DNA from 2 places in the Roseovarius sp. E0-M6 genome. Region 2 is predicted to be linked to the other one. Evidence: riboswitches for the same ligand, from Rfam matches in the RefSeq annotation. Region 2 holds a riboswitch; the other holds the start of a gene.
The links. Region 2 has a riboswitch for cobalamin ahead of V8359_RS05600 (TonB-dependent receptor plug domain-containing protein). Riboswitches for the same ligand answer to the same signal wherever they lie in the genome.

Region 1 (6,320 bases), 740 kb from region 2:
GCCCGACGGTGTTCGCGATACGCTCGCCGAGATTGCGGCGCGCGCCGAGGCGCTGGCCGATGAGGTCGATGGCAAACAGGCGGGATAGGATCAGGGCATGTTAACCCTGCGCCGTGGTCGAATGCCCGAACGCGGTTTCGATCGCGTTTGTCATTGCCCGCGCCGCAGGATCATCCACCTCCTTGGCCGAGGCCAGAATCAGCGTTGAAACCGGCATGTCCGGAAAACCCGCCGCTTTTGGCACCGGAACGAGCTTTGTGCCCGGCGTGCATGTGCCCAGAAGACCCACCGCGATGCCCGCTTCGATGGCCGCCGTGACGCCTGCGACGCTCTGGCTTGAATAGACCACGCGATAGGGGCGGGACATCGTATCGAGCGCCGCAAGTGCCACGTCGCGCCACCAACAGGCCTGATCGAACAGAGCGACCGGCAAAGGCTCGTGTTCCAGCACATCGCACCCCTCGCGCATCATCCAAGCGGTGGGATCGCGCATCAGGATACGATCGCCGGGACCGGCGTGCTCCACTTCATAGACAGCAAGATCAAGTGCCCCCCGGGCCAGCGCGTTGGGAAAACCCGCGCTGAGCGCGCAGGTGACCTCGAGTTCGACCTGTGGGTGCGATTGTGCGAAATGTGAAATGATGCGGGTCAGCCGTCCCTGTGTGTGATCGTCGGGAATACCAAGGCGGAGATGCCCGCCAAGCGCATCCGCGGTAAGCTGCCGGTATGCCGAATCGAGCGTCGCCGTCACCTCGCGCGCTACGGGCAATAGCCGCCGACCAAGAGCCGTCGGCGCGACGCCACGGGCGTGACGATCGAAGACCTGCGCGCCAAGCAAAGTCTCAAGCCGCTTGATCTGAAGGCTGGCTGCGGATTGCGTGCGTCCGATCCGGGCCGCTCCTTCGGTCATACTGCCGGTTTCGGCAATGGCCACAAAGCTGCGCAAAAGATCCGTGTCCAGATTTTCCATGAGATAATCTCATACCTTGAATTTGTAATATTCGTTTTAATTGTGAATTGGCGCGTGTCAGGATGCAAGCTGTCATCTGATCGGGGAACACATACGTGACACAGCCATCCAAAACGTCGATCCGGCTTTCGCGCGCGGTGATATGGCGGGTCGCCGTTGCCGTTCTGCTGCTGGCGGCCCTGGTTTCTTGGCCGGACACCGTGACTGCCATGGTGGGTTTCATCCTTCAAAGTTTCGTAGTGATTTCGCCGCTTGTCGTGCCGGGCATTCTTTTGGCCGCGTGGATCATCGCGAGCGGCGCGGATGCGCATGTGGCCCGTATCTTTGCGGCGCGCCCCGGTCGGGCCATTGTCGCCGCGTCGACCATCGGCGCGCTCACGCCGGTATGCGGGGTCACGGTGCTTCCGCTTATGGCGGGGCTTTTGGCGGCACGCGTGCCGCTGGCCCCGGTCATGGCCTTCTGGCTGTCGTCGCCGGTGACCGACCCTGCGATGCTGGCCACAACGGTGGCTATGCTCGGGGTCGGGTTCGCAGTGGGTAAAACCCTCGCGGCGTTCGCGCTTGGCCTCATGGGCGGGGCGGTGACGCACGCGATGCGGGGCGCCCCCTGGGCGCGCTTCGCGCTTCGTGACAACGGAATTGTGCGCGCCGTGGTGGCACGCCAAAGCGGCTGCGGCCCGCAGGACTTCATGCCGATGGTATGGCGCACGCCCGAGCGCCGCAGCATCTTTGTCGCGCAAACTTGGGCGACGACACGGCTTATGCTGGTTTGTCTCTCGCCCGCGTTCGCGGCTGAATATCTCTTGCATCTTTGGCTTGATCCGCGCGCGCTGAGCGGGGTTCTGGGGGCCCAGTCGGCTTGGGCCATTCCGTTGGCTGTGACGGTGGGTGCGCCGGCCTATCTTGACGGGTTCGCCGCGCTGCCGCTCACGCGGGGGCTCATGGCGCACGGTATGTCGCCCGGCGCGGCGATGGGTTTTCTCGTGTCGGGCGGAGTGGTCAGCATTTGGGGCGCGATGGCGATCTTTCCGGTGTTGCGGCTTAAGCCCTTCCTGCTTTATCTCGCGCTCGCGGTTTGCGGATCTTTGCTCGTGGCTTATGTGTTCGAGGCGGTGATGGCGCTTTGAAAGGATGATGGCGAAGATGCGAACAATCGCGGAACATCTCTTTATTTCATCTGAATGACGGACTAATATCCCCGCCATGAGCAGTTTCAGCGACTCCGACGCCTTCGAGGGCGCCTCTCTTTCGTCCCGCGCGATGGCAGCGCGGCCGATGCCATATCTTGACGGTCTCAACCCCGAGCAGCGCGAGGCGGTCGAGCGACTTTCGGGCCCTGTCCTCATGCTGGCGGGGGCGGGTACGGGCAAGACCAAGGCGCTGACCAGCCGGATCGCGCATCTGTTGAACACCGGCACGGCGCGGCCCAACGAAATCCTTGCCGTCACCTTCACCAACAAGGCCGCGCGCGAGATGAAATCGCGTGTCGGAAGCCATCTGGGGGAGGCGGTTGAGGGGATGCCCTGGCTCGGCACGTTTCATTCGATCTGTGTGAAGCTGCTGCGCCGGCATGCCGAGCTTGTGGGGCTCAAGTCGAACTTCACCATTCTGGACACCGACGATCAGCTGCGCCTTCTCAAGCAACTGGTGCAGGCGGCGGGCATTGACGACAAACGCTGGCCCGCGCGGCAACTGGCGGGAATCATCGACCAGTGGAAAAACCGGGCCTGGACACCCGAGACGGTGCCGGCAAGTGAGGCGAGCGCATATGATGGCAAGGCGCCGGGGCTCTACCGGCTGTATCAGGCCCGTCTGCGCGAGTTGAACGCGGTGGATTTCGGCGATCTGCTTTTGCATATGGTGGTGATCTTTCAGACCCATGCGGATGTTCTCGAGCAGTATCAACGCTGGTTCCGATATATCCTCGTGGACGAATATCAGGATACGAATGTCGCGCAATACATGTGGCTGCGTCTGCTTGCGGAGGGCCACAAGAACATCTGTTGTGTGGGCGATGACGATCAATCGATCTATGGCTGGCGCGGCGCCGAGGTGGGCAATATCCTGCGGTTCGAAAAGGATTTCCCGGGCGCGCATGTGGTTAGGCTTGAGCAGAATTACCGCTCGACCGAACATATTCTGGCCGCTGCCGGAGGCGTGATCGCGGGCAACAAGGGGCGGCTTGGCAAAGAGCTTTGGACCGACGCACGGGGCGGTGAGAAAGTGCGCCTGATCGGTCATTGGGACGGTGAGGAAGAGGCGCGCTGGATCGGTGAAGAGATCGAGGCGATGCAGAGCGGCACACGCGGAATGCGGGCCTTTTCGCTGGATGAGATGGCGATCCTCGTGCGAGCCAGCCACCAGATGCGCGCCTTCGAGGACCGGTTCCTGACCATCGGCATGCCTTACCGCGTGATCGGTGGCCCGCGTTTTTATGAGCGCAAGGAAATCCGCGATGCGATGGCCTATTTCCGGCTGGTCGTCTCGCCCGCCGATGATCTGGCGTTCGAGCGGATCGTGAACACGCCCAAACGCGGCCTTGGCGACAAGGCGCAACAGACGATTCAGCGGATTGCGCGTGACAACGGAATATCGCTCGTGGATGGGGCCGCGCAGGCGGTCGAGCAGGGTGCGATCAAGGGCAAGGGCGCGCAGGCACTGGGCAAGCTTGTCGTGGATCTGAGCCGCTGGGGCCGGATGACCGGCGACAAGAGCCTGAGCCATGTGGAGCTTGCCGAGATCATCCTTGACGAAAGCGGCTACACCGAGATGTGGCAAAACGACAAGACACCAGAAGCGCCGGGTCGTCTTGAAAACCTCAAGGAACTGGTCAAGGCCCTGGAAGGGTTTGAAAACCTTGGTGGGTTCCTTGAGCATGTCAGCCTTGTCATGGACAACGAGAGCGACGAGGCCGGTGAGAAGGTCAGCATCATGACCCTGCATGCGGCCAAGGGTCTGGAATTTCCCGCTGTGTTCCTGCCGGGATGGGAAGACGGGCTTTTCCCGTCGCAGCGCAGCATGGATGAGAGCGGCCTCAAGGGCGTCGAGGAAGAGCGGCGTCTTGCCTATGTGGGCATCACGCGGGCCGAAGAGGTCTGCACCATTTCCTTTGCGGGCAACCGGCGGGTCTTTGGCCAATGGCAAAGCGCGCTGCCGTCGCGGTTCATCGACGAACTGCCCGAGGGACATGTCGAAGTCCTGACGCCGCCCGGCCTTTATGGCGGTGGCTATGGCGCGGCGGGGATGGGCGGCGCCTCGAGCGGACTTGATGAGCGCGCGGCCAAGGCCGATGCCTATAATTCACCCGGCTGGCGCAGGCTTCAGGCGCGGGCGAGTGAACGCCCGATCAGCCAACCGCGCGAATCGAAATCGAGCGTCATCGACATGCAGGCGGTGAGCGCACACACGATCGGCCAACGGGTGTTTCACCAGAAGTTCGGCTATGGCACCGTCGAGGGTATTGAGGGCGACAAGCTTGAGATCGCCTTTGAAAAGGCCGGGCCCAAGAAGGTGGTGGCGCGATTTGTCACAGGTGTAGATGATGTGCCATTTTGAGCGTCGTCCACCATATATTGTGTGATCTGGCGCAAAGATTGCCTTCGATGGTCGCAATCAGGACTTGCGCGGTTGTGCGCTTCGGTTAATCTGATTGCCTCAGGGTGCCGTCCCCGCAAGGGGCCGGAGAATTGGGAAGCCGGTGAAAGCCCGGCGCTGCCCCCGCAACGGTAGGAAGGGGCGACAGGCGTAAGACCACTGGACCGCATGGTCCGGGAAGGTGCCCGTCGCAGGCCATCGGCCAACCTTCGAGCCCGGAAACCAGCCTTGGGATAACGTCAAACCGCGGGGGGCGGATAAGGCGGCACATGCCAGACTTATCAAGGCATAAGCCCCCAAATCTCACCTCGCCCCATCCGGCCCGGGGTGTGGCCGGGGAGAAGACAGACATGACGATGACACGTATCCTGAACGGGCTTGAGGACAGCGACGCGCATGGTGCAGAGGCGCGGGCCATGGCGCGGCTTGGGTTTCTTGAATGGGCGTTTGCCGCCGAAGGGCAGGTGACACCACAAGTGGCGCGCGACGCGCTTGCGCATCCGGCGGCGCAGCGGGCGGAAAGCGATGCCGCGCAGGCCTTCGTAGGGTATCTGCGAGAAGCGACACGGGCGTTTTCAGCAGCGCGCGGACGCCGGGGTCGAATGCGCGCTATTCACTGAATATCTTTTGAACGCAGATGGTTGAGGGCTATTTCGCATGTTTCTCGGCATAGGTCACGGCCTCATCGACCTCGGCCTGTGACGGATGGCGACCGGTGAAGCCATAGAGATAGCCCGCAACCCGTCCCTGACGGTCGGCCAGCGGTTCATCTATATCGAGCGCATAATAGCCAATCTGCTGATAATACAGGATGCGGGCGCGGATGTCGGCCTCGTCCGCGGGGTAGCCATGGCGCTCGAACATGGACTGGATCGCGGCCTGACGGATCGCGTCATTCGCGGCCATCTTGGCGTGAACGGTGGCATCGCGGCGTGACCACTCGCGAATAGCGAAGTCAAGTTTCTGTTGAAAAAGCAATGGGTTAATAAAGCATCTGAAAAACTGAGCCACCGCTTGCGTGATGGCGGCGGCGGGCAAGTCGCAATGCGCCACGAGCTGGGCCGTGGTGGCGGATTCCCAGTCTGCCAGAAGCGCGTCGAGCAGATCCTGACGGGAGATGAAATACCAGTAGAAGCTGGAGCGCGAGACGCCGAGCCGACGGCCGAGCGTGAGGATCTTGACCTCGCTCACGCCGTCCTCGATCAGCACCTTTCGCGCCGCATCAAGCCAGTCCTGACGGCTGACCTTGGCGTGGGGCGCGGGGCCGGTGTCGGGGGCATTTTCGCTGTCGGTATCCACGTCGGTATCCACGTCGGTATCGCGTCGGTGCGTCATATCGGGATGCACCCCACGTCGAAAGGTTCAACTTTCGGGCGCGGCGCCGCCCGCACGGGTAAGCCGCGCCACGCGGTCGCGGAACGCTTCCAGCCGGTCGGGATCGCAGATCGGGTCGGGGGCCGCATGCACGATCTCTTGCCACTTGGCGGTGGCGCGGGCCGACGCATCGAGCGCGCCGCGTTCGGTCCATGTGCCGAAATTCGACAAATCCCCGATGAGCGGTTCGTAGAATTCGGTCTGATAACGCTCCATCGTATGCGCCGCACCGAAGAAATGGCCGCCGGGCTTAACCTCGGCCAATGCGTCCAGGCCGATTTCCGCGTCGCCGGCTTGGGCTCCGGCGCAAAGCTCGGCGACCATCTGGAGCACTTCGAGATCGGTGATGAGCTTTTCGTAGGAGACGGTGAGCCCGCCTTCG
Region 2 (9,712 bases):
CCATTGCGCCATCAAGCTATGACGTTGCGCCTTCGAGATCGTGGCGGCTGCGGCCTGTTTCGTCACACCCGCGCCCTGACCGCTATTGCTGCCGGACGAGGTCTGCGCGGTCGCACCTTTCTGCGCGGGCTTTGCATCGGCGCTTTTCGCTTGGGGCTTGGGGGCCTCGGGCGCGGCGCGTTCGGGCTTTTGGACAGGCTTGGGTGTGGGGGCGGTCTGCTCCGGGCGTTGCTGCGGGCGTAGCGACGCGGTGGGCGCGTCAGACACCGGCGGTTCGAAACTTTGCCTGTCGGTTTGCGGCAGGGTGTCATCGGGCAATGCCGGAGTTGCGGGTGCGGGCCGCTGCATAGGCTGCGCCGGCCTATCCCGCGTCTCTGTTGGAGCAGCGATCGCGACCGGTTCGGCCTTGGGGGCATCCATCTGGGAAGGTTGCATGGCCTCAACCGTCTGCATCGTCTCGGGCGGCTTGCTCCATGCTCCGACCAACTCGCTCATCTCCCCCGTGGCCGCGGCGAGCGTGACCGAAGCCGCACCTTCGTCTCCTGCCGCTGGCGTGCCAGCCCCGTTGCCTGCGTGCCATGCCCACGCGCCCAGATGCGCGGCGACGGCAAGGCCGCCAAAGGTGAAAAGCTCGACGATCCGCATCAGTCAGGTCTCGTTGCCAAGTGAAGGTTTTCGAACCCAAGGGCGCTCAGCCGCCCAAGGACGCGGGCAAGATCAGCCGCCGGAAGCGCACCATCGACATTCAGCGTCATCGGCATCTGTCGGTTCTCCTCATCCATCGCGGCCAGCATCGCCCAAACCGCCTCCGCGCGGGCCTCTCCCATGGCGAGCACGCCCTCACGTGTGACGTAAAGCACGCTCTCGGCCACCGCTGCCTCCGCGCCACTCGCGGCGGGCGGACTCACCTCGACAGGCGGCGGTGTGCTGATCTGCGCGCTCATCAAGAAAAAGATCAAAAGCAGAAAGACCACGTTGATCATCGGCAGGGCCGGTTCCGAGGCGCGTCGCATGCGGGAGGTCGAAAAATCCATGCGCCCTACTCCACCAACACCAGACGCGCAAAACCCGCTTCCGAGAGTGTCTCGATCAGGTCCGCCAACCGCTGAACATCCGCGCCGTCCACCCCGCGCAACACGACGATATCCTCGTTCGTTTCGGTCAGGTCCCGCAATGCAGTAACCAAGTCGGCCAGCCCAAGGGCTCTCCCGTTCAGGCGCAGCTCGTCCGGCCCAACGGTAACAAGGCGCGGCGGCCCTGAATAGTCGCCCGCGCCGCTGCCTCCCGACAGGGGCATGGAAGTCTCTCGCCCGAATTGCGCGGCCAGCATGAAAAAGACCAACAGCAGGAACACCACGTCAATCAGCGGTGTCAGCCCCGGCCGCCTGCGCGGGCGATATGCGGCAAAGCTGAACATCAGCCGCGACGCCCCGCTTTCTGTGAGCCGGCTTCGGGAATACCGGGCGCCGTGAAGACCTGCGTCGCCGCGTCCTCCATGTCGGCCTGCGCGCGCTCCACCACGCTTTCGAACCAACTCAGCGCCATCGAGGCGGGGATTGCCACAGCCATACCTGCCGCCGTCGTCAGAAGCGCCTCCCAGATACCCCCGGCAAGGATCGCGGGATCGGCACTGTTACCGCTTTCCTCAAGCGCCTGAAAGGCCTCGATCATGCCCAGAACCGTGCCCAGAAGTCCGATAAGCGGCGCGATTGTGGCGATGAGCTCAAGCGCCCGAAGGCCGCCCCGCGCCTCGTTGAGGATGCGCTTTGCCTCGCGCTCGGTCTCTTCTCGCGCCGCAGCGGAGCCAAGTGCGGTATCAGACCGGTTGCGCATCGCCGCCAAAGCCAACCGCGCCCGCAAACCCCGCCGACCATCCAGCAGGTCGCACGCCTCGGCGTGCTGCCCGGCCTTCCACATCGTCACCGCGCGGCCTGTCGCCTGCCCGGCCCACGCGCCAGTCACCACAAAGCGCCACACCTTCCACAGGATCAGGGCAAGGGTCACCACCGACAGAACCGCGATCAGCCAGAGCGCGGGCCCCCCGCGTGCCAGAAAGTCGATCAGACCATTGGTATCCATCGTGTCTCTCCCTCAGTTCCGTCCGGCCGGACCGGTCAGTTGCGGCGCGGCCCTTACGGTGGTCAGCCAATCGCGCGCGCCCTCGAAAACTGCGTCATAGACGGCCCGCCCCACCGCCTCACCGATATCCGTGTGCAACCCGGCATAAGCGGCCAATCCCGGGCGTGCCGCGATCGCGACACAGTCTGTCCCGGTCCCGGTTGCCACGCCGGTCGGCAACGGCAGGTCCGCATCCATCACCGCCGCGGTGCGGGCCTCGACCGCGATACTCATCGCCTCGAGCAACGCCGCATCGGTCAGCCGCCGGTTAAGCCGGATCGCCACATTGATCGTGCCCCAGTCCTGCCCCGTGCGGTCCATCCGCGCGCCCACCCGCTCGGCATTGGAAAGCCCAACGGTGGTGACCACATCTGCCCGCGTCGCCGCGGCCGTCGCCTGCGCGACATGATACCGGCTTACGTCGCGCGACGTGAGAAACGCCACCGCATCCGAGGCATTCCGCGCCTCAAGCTCCTGTGCGAACCAGCGCGTCACATCCAGGTCTACCGGCAGATCGGCATTGCGCACCTCACGCCAGACGATACGGCGCGCATCGGCGAAACCGGGCCGATTGATCGCCCAGCTCAGAACGCGCATCTCGGACCCAAGATCAAAGTCCAACCATGGCCGATTCAGCGACACGCCTTTCATCTCAGCACCTCCAGTGGCTGATAAACAGGGCCGTGTTCCGTCTCTCGGTACCATGCGCTGATTCCGAAGACCTCCGCGATCCGCTCAGGCGTCATGACCTCGGCCGGCGGACCATCCGCGACAAGCCGCCCCTCGCTCAGCAATAGAAGCCGGGTGCAATGACGCACCGCAAGGCCCAGATCGTGCAGCGAAACAAGCACGGATCGCCCCTGCCCGGCGAGGGCGACGAATGTCTGCATCGTGGCGATCTGATGCGCCGGATCAAGGCCCGCGATCGGTTCATCCGCCATAAGAAGCGGCGTGCCCTGCGCCAGCGCACGGGCAATCAGGACGCGCGTCTGTTCGCCCCCCGAAAGTTCGGTCGCGGGCCGGGTTCGCAGATGAGATAGCTCCATCCCCACAATGGCCCTGTCTATGGCCGCGCGATCCGCCGGGCCCGGGCGTTGACCGGCACCAAGATGCGGCAAACGGCCAAGCGTCACCACGGTTTCGACACTCACCGGCCAGGCGATCTCACGCGATTGCGGCATCCACGCGACGCTGCGCGCGCGGTCGGTCGCAGACAGCTCCGCAAGCGAGCTGCGCCCCCCGTGCGGCAACAAACCCAAGGCCGCCCGCATCAGTGTCGTCTTGCCCGCGCCATTGGGACCGATCAAGCCGATCACCTCACCCTCGTTCAATTGCAAGGAGATGTCGTGGAACACGTTCCGCCCTCCCCGCGTGACCGAAAGCGTCTCAAGCGTCAGAAGGCTCATATCCGGGCCCTCCGCGTCTTGACGATCAGATGCAGGAAAAGCGGCGCACCGATGATGGCTGTCAGCACTCCAAGCTTCAGGTCCCGTTCGGGCAGGATAAGTCGAACCGCGATATCAGCCGCCAACAACATGACCGCACCGCCAAGGGCCGACGCCCAGAGAAGGCGCGAAGGCCGCGCACCCACCAGCGGCCGCAGAAGATGCGGAACCACCAACCCAACAAAACCAATAGCGCCCGCCACCGCAGTGCCCGCCCCCACCACACAGGCCGTGCCGACAATCAGCATGAGCCGCAGCCGCATGAGGTTAATCCCCATCGCTTCCGCCGCGTCCTCGCCCAGTGTCAACGCATCCAGCCCCCGGCCAAGTGCCATCAGAAGCCCAAGGCCCATCCCCATGAACGGCAGAATGATCCAAACATGGGTCATGGACCTGTCGGCGAGCGACCCCATCATCCAGAACACGATTTCGCTCGCGGCGAAGGGGTTTGGCGACAGGTTCAGCACCAGGGACGTGAACGCGGCGGCCAGCGCCGAAATCGCGATTCCGGCAAGGATCAGCGTAAGCGAGGTGCCGCGCGGTCCCGCAAGCGCAAGGATCAGCAGGACCGCCGCCAGCGCACCGGCAAGCGCCGCCAAAGGCAGGGCAAGCGCGAACATCGCCGCAAACCCCGTCTGAAGCGCCAGAACAGCACCGAAAGCGGCCGACCCCGACACGCCAATCAGCCCCGGTTCGGCCAGCGGGTTGCGCAGATACCCCTGCATTGCCGCCCCGGCAAGGCCAAGACTGCCCCCGATCAGCACCGCAAGGATGGCGCGCGGCAGGCGGATTTCACGCATGATCATCGGCAAAGGCCCCTCGCCCCCGCCCATAAGAGCGCGCAGGCTCTCGGCCCAACCCACCTGCGCCGGCCCCACCATGAGCGAGCCCGCAAAAAGAAGCGCCACGACACACGCAAGAGGGACCAAGACCCGCGTCATTCGTCCGTGCCCTTGAGCGGGCCGAGCGCGTTGCGTGCTTGAGCCAGTTCCTCGATCGCGCGCAACACGAACGGCGTGCCGCAGACCCAATCACTGTCAGTCATCGCCGCCGTGCCGTTTGCGCCGCGCAACTCCTTGACCACAGGATGTTGCAGAATGGCTTCCGACCGCGACGCGCCGGGATATTTTTGCGCGGTGATCACGATATCGGGGTCAAGCGCCGCCAAAACCTCAAGCGGCATCCGCGCGCCCGACGCATAGCCGGCACGCAGAGCGGCATTTTCAAATCCCGCCGCCTCAAGGATATCGCCCGCCAGCGTCTGACCGCCCAAGGTATACCCATTGGCATAATAGAGCACCGCTTCGGGACGCGGGCCATCCCCAGCCCGAAGTTCGGTCAGACGGGACTCGAACTCGTCGATCATGGTCTGCGCCGCGTCCTCACGGCCCAGCACCGATCCCATCTTGGCGATCCGCGCCGCCACTTGGTCCAGACCTCTGGTCGTGTCGAAAATCGCCACCGGGATCCCCAAGCGGCGCAGCATTTCAACAGTTGCAAGATTGGTATATTGTCCGGCCAGCACAAGGTCGGGCTGCATCAGGTAGATTTCTTCGGCCAGTCCATGATTGACGCGATAGGCGCGCGCCTCCTCGACCATGGGGGACATCAGCGGATCCTGCGCGATGTCCGAGATCGAATAAAGCTGACCCTCTGCCGCCAGCATCATGGCAAGCTGATCTGTGCAAAGATTCATCGACACCACGCGCTCGGGCGTCCCGGCTGCGGCATCTGCCGCATAGCCTGTCGCGGCACCGGCCACCAAGGCCAGCGCCGCGAAACGGCCTATGATCTCAGAAGGACGCACGGACCCCGACGAACGCTGTGCGCCCCGGTGTGTTGAACCCGCCGGCCGTCTCGTAATCCTCGTCAAAGAGGTTCTCGACACGCAGATAGGCCTCGGCCCGGTCGGTCACGGCGAAGGTCACACCCGCCCCGACCAGTGTATAGTCCCCGACCTTGTTGTTGGCGGGGGCAAAGGCGCTTGGCACGATATCAGCGACGTGACGGATATCGGCCTCGGCTGTGACGCGCTCACCGATCTCACCCGTGATGCCCAGCGTGACATCATGCTTGGGCGTCCGCGTCAGGCGCGCACCGTTCGTTTCAGCATCGGTATAGGTATAGTTGCCATAGACCGTGACTGCGCCGTTCAGAGCATATTCCCCCGAAAGCTCGATCCCTTTGGACGTGGTCGTGCCCGGCACCTGATTATAGCAGCCGAAACCGCTGCCACAGGCCACGGCGGTCGTGTCGAACTGGATCAGATCGTCGATTTCGGTGTGAAACAGGGTTGCCTTGACAAAGCCCGCGTCGCCAAAGCGTTTTTCGACGCCCAACTCGTAGCTGATGCTCTCTTCGGGTTCCAGGGTAGGATCGCCAAATCCGCTGAACCGCTCAAAAAGCGAAGGCGCGCGAAACCCTGTTCCGGCCACCGCGCGAAAGGCGAGATCCTGAACCGGGCGCCACACAGCGGCGATACGGCCCGTCGTCTTGCCGCCGAAATCGGATTCGTCGTCATGGCGTATCGCGGCCGAAACATCCAACGCATCCGAAGGGCTGAACAGAAGTTCGGCCTGCACCGAATTTGTGTCGTTATCGCCCACGGCCCCGGCCTGAAACTCTTCCTCGGTCCGGTCGAACCCGAAGTTGAAGGTGGTCGTCGGGCTGATCTCATAGCTGCCCAGATATGAGAATTGGCGGCGTTCTCCGTCAAAACGGGGGGTAAAGCCGCCCGGATCACGGCGTGCGATATCAAAAAACGCAAAGCTCAGGGTATGGGTGACCGGTCCGGTGCGGACCTCGCCAAAGACGCGATATCCGGTTTCCTCGGTATCGACCTCGCCGCTGTTGTTGGTCGCAGAGCGGTCAATCTCAACCGACCCGTCGCGATAGAAAGCTGTGGCGCCCAATGTCACGTTGTCGCTCAGGTCATATTCGCCATAAAGGATGAGCGTATCCTGTTCGAAGCCGTCTTTTTCCGGGTCTCCCGCCCGTGCCGAAATTCCTTCTGAGGTGGTGCGCCCGTAGGTCAGCGCAATCTCGCCCCGCACACTCTTGACGCCCATGTTGAGCGTGCCCTGATACGTCTCGTTGCCTCCGGCTTCGGCCGTGAAGTCCCCGGAAAAGCCAAGCTCTTGCGGGCGATAGCTGGTGATGTCGATCAGCCCGGCTATGGCTTCGGAACCGTAAAGCGCGGATTGCGAGCCCTTGAGCACCTCGATGCGGCTGATCCCCGAGGGCGTGAGCCCGCCGAAATTGAACTGGTTCTGCACGCCCGAAGGGTTCGCCACGTCGATGCCATTGACCCGCACACTGACATAGCGGGCCGGCAGGCCGCGAATCTGGATGTTGCTGGACGCGCCCAACCCGCCATTCGCGGTCGAGCTGACGCCCGGCAACCGGTCAAGCCGGTCAATCACGGTCGTGTCCGTGGTGCTCAGTTTCTCGGCGTCGACCACATTGACCGATGCGCCGCTGCGCTCGGCTTCGATGGGCGAAAGGCTTCCCGACACGACGATCGTATCAAGGTCGAATGCCTCTTGTGCCGTTGCCGGCTGCATGAATGTGATGGCTGTTGTGCCCATGAGGGCCGCAAATGTCTTGCGTGTCATGTCCTGTAGTCCCTTCCGATCGCCGCGCGGGCGATTGACTTGTGTATATCTGCGGAAAGGATTCAGGGCTCCCGCAGACGGTGCGATTGCCACCACTACGGAAAGGTCCGTTATCCACGGCGCGCCCCGCGCCCGGATAGGGTGATCACCTCGGCAGGTCTCCTGACTTGCGGGTCAACGCTTGGCCGGGTCTTCCCACCACGCCCAAGACGCGGCAGTGACATACATCCGGCTTCGCTCACCGCCTACAGTTGCGGGGGCAGTCGCGGAATTGGCGCATTTGCATGCACCGCACCGCGTTCCCTATTACCCGGACATATGCGCCCGGACCGAAGCTCCCCGGCTTTAGCGCGAGTCCTGTCACGAGGAAAGAGAAAATTCGGGTCATATGGCTCCTACGATAGGCCCCGGTCCCGGATGAACGCCGATTTGTTCCGCGCGTCATGGCAAGGCCGATACGCCTGAAAGGCCGGTATCGGGTGCGGTGGTTTCACCTTCGCGCCACGCTCTCCTTCAATGCCGCATTCGCCCCCGGTCACTGCAAGAAGGGGCGCAAAACAGGCAGGAACGGTCCACTCTGCACAGTTTCTACGCATCTAATAAGATCATTGACGGTATGGGCTGCGTGGTGTCGCAAAATGTATCTTGTCCATGTGCGAATCCGTATACTGCAGTGCAGCATGTGCGCAGAGCTTGCACCGATCCAGTGACCACAGGAACCTCGCAAAGGCGGGCCTTTCATGATCAAGTTGTTATCCGGAGTTTGGGCTCTTCTTCTCGGCATCGTGCTTATCATGCTGGGAAATGGCATGCATTTTACCCTGATCGGCCTGCGCGGCGGGATCGAGGGGTTTTCGGCATCTGAGCTGGCTGTTGTCACGTCGGGGTATTTTCTGGGCTTCCTGTCGGGCGCGCGCTTTACTCCGGTTTTGATACAGCGTGTCGGACATGTGCGTGTCTTCGCCGCGCTCGGCAGCTTCATGTCGGCGGGCCTGATCGCACTGCCGCTCCTGACCGAGCCATGGGCATGGACCTTGCTCAGGATACTTGTCGGCTTCTGCATGTCGGGCATCTATGTCACGGCCGAAAGCTGGCTCAATGACGCCTCCACAAATGAAACGCGCGGCAAGGTGCTCTCGGCCTACATGATCGCGCAGACGCTCGGGATCATCGGGGCACAAGGGCTCTTGACGCTGGGCGATGCCGCAACGTCGGCGCTGTTCATCGCGGCCTCGATACTGGTGTCGATTTCGTTCGCGCCGATCCTGTTGTCGGTCACGCCGGTGCCGATCGTCGAAGTCGCGCGCCCGATGTCGCTGAAGAATCTCTTCGTGGGCTCGCCACTTGGCACGGTCGGGATTTTTCTGTTGGGAAGCGTCTACGCGACACAATCCGGCATGGGCGCAGTATTCGGCAGTCAGATCGGGCTTACAGCATCGCAAATCGCCTTGTTCGTCGCGATGCTGTTTGCCGGGGCACTGCTTCTGCAATACCCGATCGGATGGCTGTCGGACCGGATGGATCGCCGTAAGCTGATCTTCGGGGCGGCCACGCTGGGCGCGGTCTCCTGCGCCATAGGATGGATCAGCGGCGATGGGCTATGGGCCCTGATGGCCGCCGCCTTCTTTGCCGGTGGGGTCACGACGCCGCTTTATGCGCTGTTTCTGGCCTACACGAACGACTCCCTCTCGGCCGAGGACATGCCCGCCGCATCGGGTGGCCTTGTCTTTACCTTTGGCTTGGGGGCCATCGTGGGCCCGCTCGTGACCGGTTGGACGATGCAATGGCGCAACCCTCATGCGTTTTGGCTGACGCTTGGCACGACATTCGCCGTGATCGCGATTTATGCGCTTTACCGGATGACGCAACGCGCGACGGTGCCCGTCGAGGAGACGGAAAGCTACCTGAACATGCTGCCCACCGCCTCGACCGTGGCCGTTGAGGCCGCGGGCGAATGGGCCGCCGAACAGGCCGAAGCCGAGCGCAACGAAGAGGCCGCGTCATCGTCCGGGTCTGACCAAAGCTGACCTATGGCGGCGCGGGCCTGCGCCCGTCGCGCGGCCGCCGACACGCAAAAGGGCCGGATCGCTCCGGCCCTTGTCATTGGTTCGGATCTATCGGGCAGGCTCAGCCGAGAACAGTCTCGACGGCGCGCTTTGTGGCGGCGACCACCGTATCGGCCTCCTCCTTGGTCAGGCAGAAGGGAGGTGCGAACCCAAGGATATCCCCCTGCGGCATCGCCCGTGCGATCACGTTGTCCTGCTCCAGAAGCTTTGCCGACACCTGCGGACCGATCTTCTGCGACGGATCAAAGAATACGCGATCGTTGCGGTCCTTGACGAATTCAACCGCGCAAAGCATCCCTTCGCCGCGCACGTCGCCGACATGGGCATGGTCCCCCAGCGCGCTCTGCATCTCGGCATTGAGATAGGCGCCCACCTCACCGGCATTCTGCACAAGGTTCAACTCGTCGATCAGCCGCAGGTTCGCCACCCCCGCCGCCGCGCCGATGGGGTGCGCCGAATAGGTCCAGCC

Region 1: linked by a shared signal. The riboswitch ahead of V8359_RS02235 (hypothetical protein) and the one ahead of V8359_RS05600 (TonB-dependent receptor plug domain-containing protein) in region 2 are both predicted to bind cobalamin.

The regions. Positions count from the first base shown of each region.
Region 1 covers NZ_JBAPLA010000001.1:431,789-438,108, forward strand. Annotated here, with positions in the region: gene V8359_RS02215 (cell division protein ZapA) at 1-88, shown strand, start outside; gene V8359_RS02220 (LysR family transcriptional regulator) at 101-970, opposite strand; gene V8359_RS02225 (permease) at 1,066-2,097, shown strand; gene V8359_RS02230 (ATP-dependent helicase) at 2,174-4,525, shown strand; cobalamin riboswitch at 4,611-4,809, shown strand; gene V8359_RS02235 (hypothetical protein) at 4,915-5,184, shown strand; gene V8359_RS02240 (TetR/AcrR family transcriptional regulator) at 5,213-5,899, opposite strand; gene V8359_RS02245 (trimethylamine methyltransferase family protein) at 5,927-6,320, opposite strand, start outside.
Region 2 covers NZ_JBAPLA010000001.1:1,171,664-1,181,375, forward strand. Annotated here, with positions in the region: gene V8359_RS05560 (energy transducer TonB family protein) at 1-645, opposite strand, end outside; gene V8359_RS05565 (ExbD/TolR family protein) at 645-1,034, opposite strand; gene V8359_RS05570 (ExbD/TolR family protein) at 1,040-1,417, opposite strand; gene V8359_RS05575 (MotA/TolQ/ExbB proton channel family protein) at 1,417-2,079, opposite strand; gene V8359_RS05580 (adenosylcobinamide amidohydrolase) at 2,092-2,769, opposite strand; gene V8359_RS05585 (ABC transporter ATP-binding protein) at 2,766-3,524, opposite strand; gene V8359_RS05590 (FecCD family ABC transporter permease) at 3,521-4,504, opposite strand; gene V8359_RS05595 (ABC transporter substrate-binding protein) at 4,501-5,370, opposite strand; gene V8359_RS05600 (TonB-dependent receptor plug domain-containing protein) at 5,357-7,177, opposite strand; cobalamin riboswitch at 7,313-7,526, opposite strand; gene V8359_RS05605 (MFS transporter) at 7,918-9,204, shown strand; gene V8359_RS05610 (aspartate aminotransferase family protein) at 9,305-9,712, opposite strand, start outside.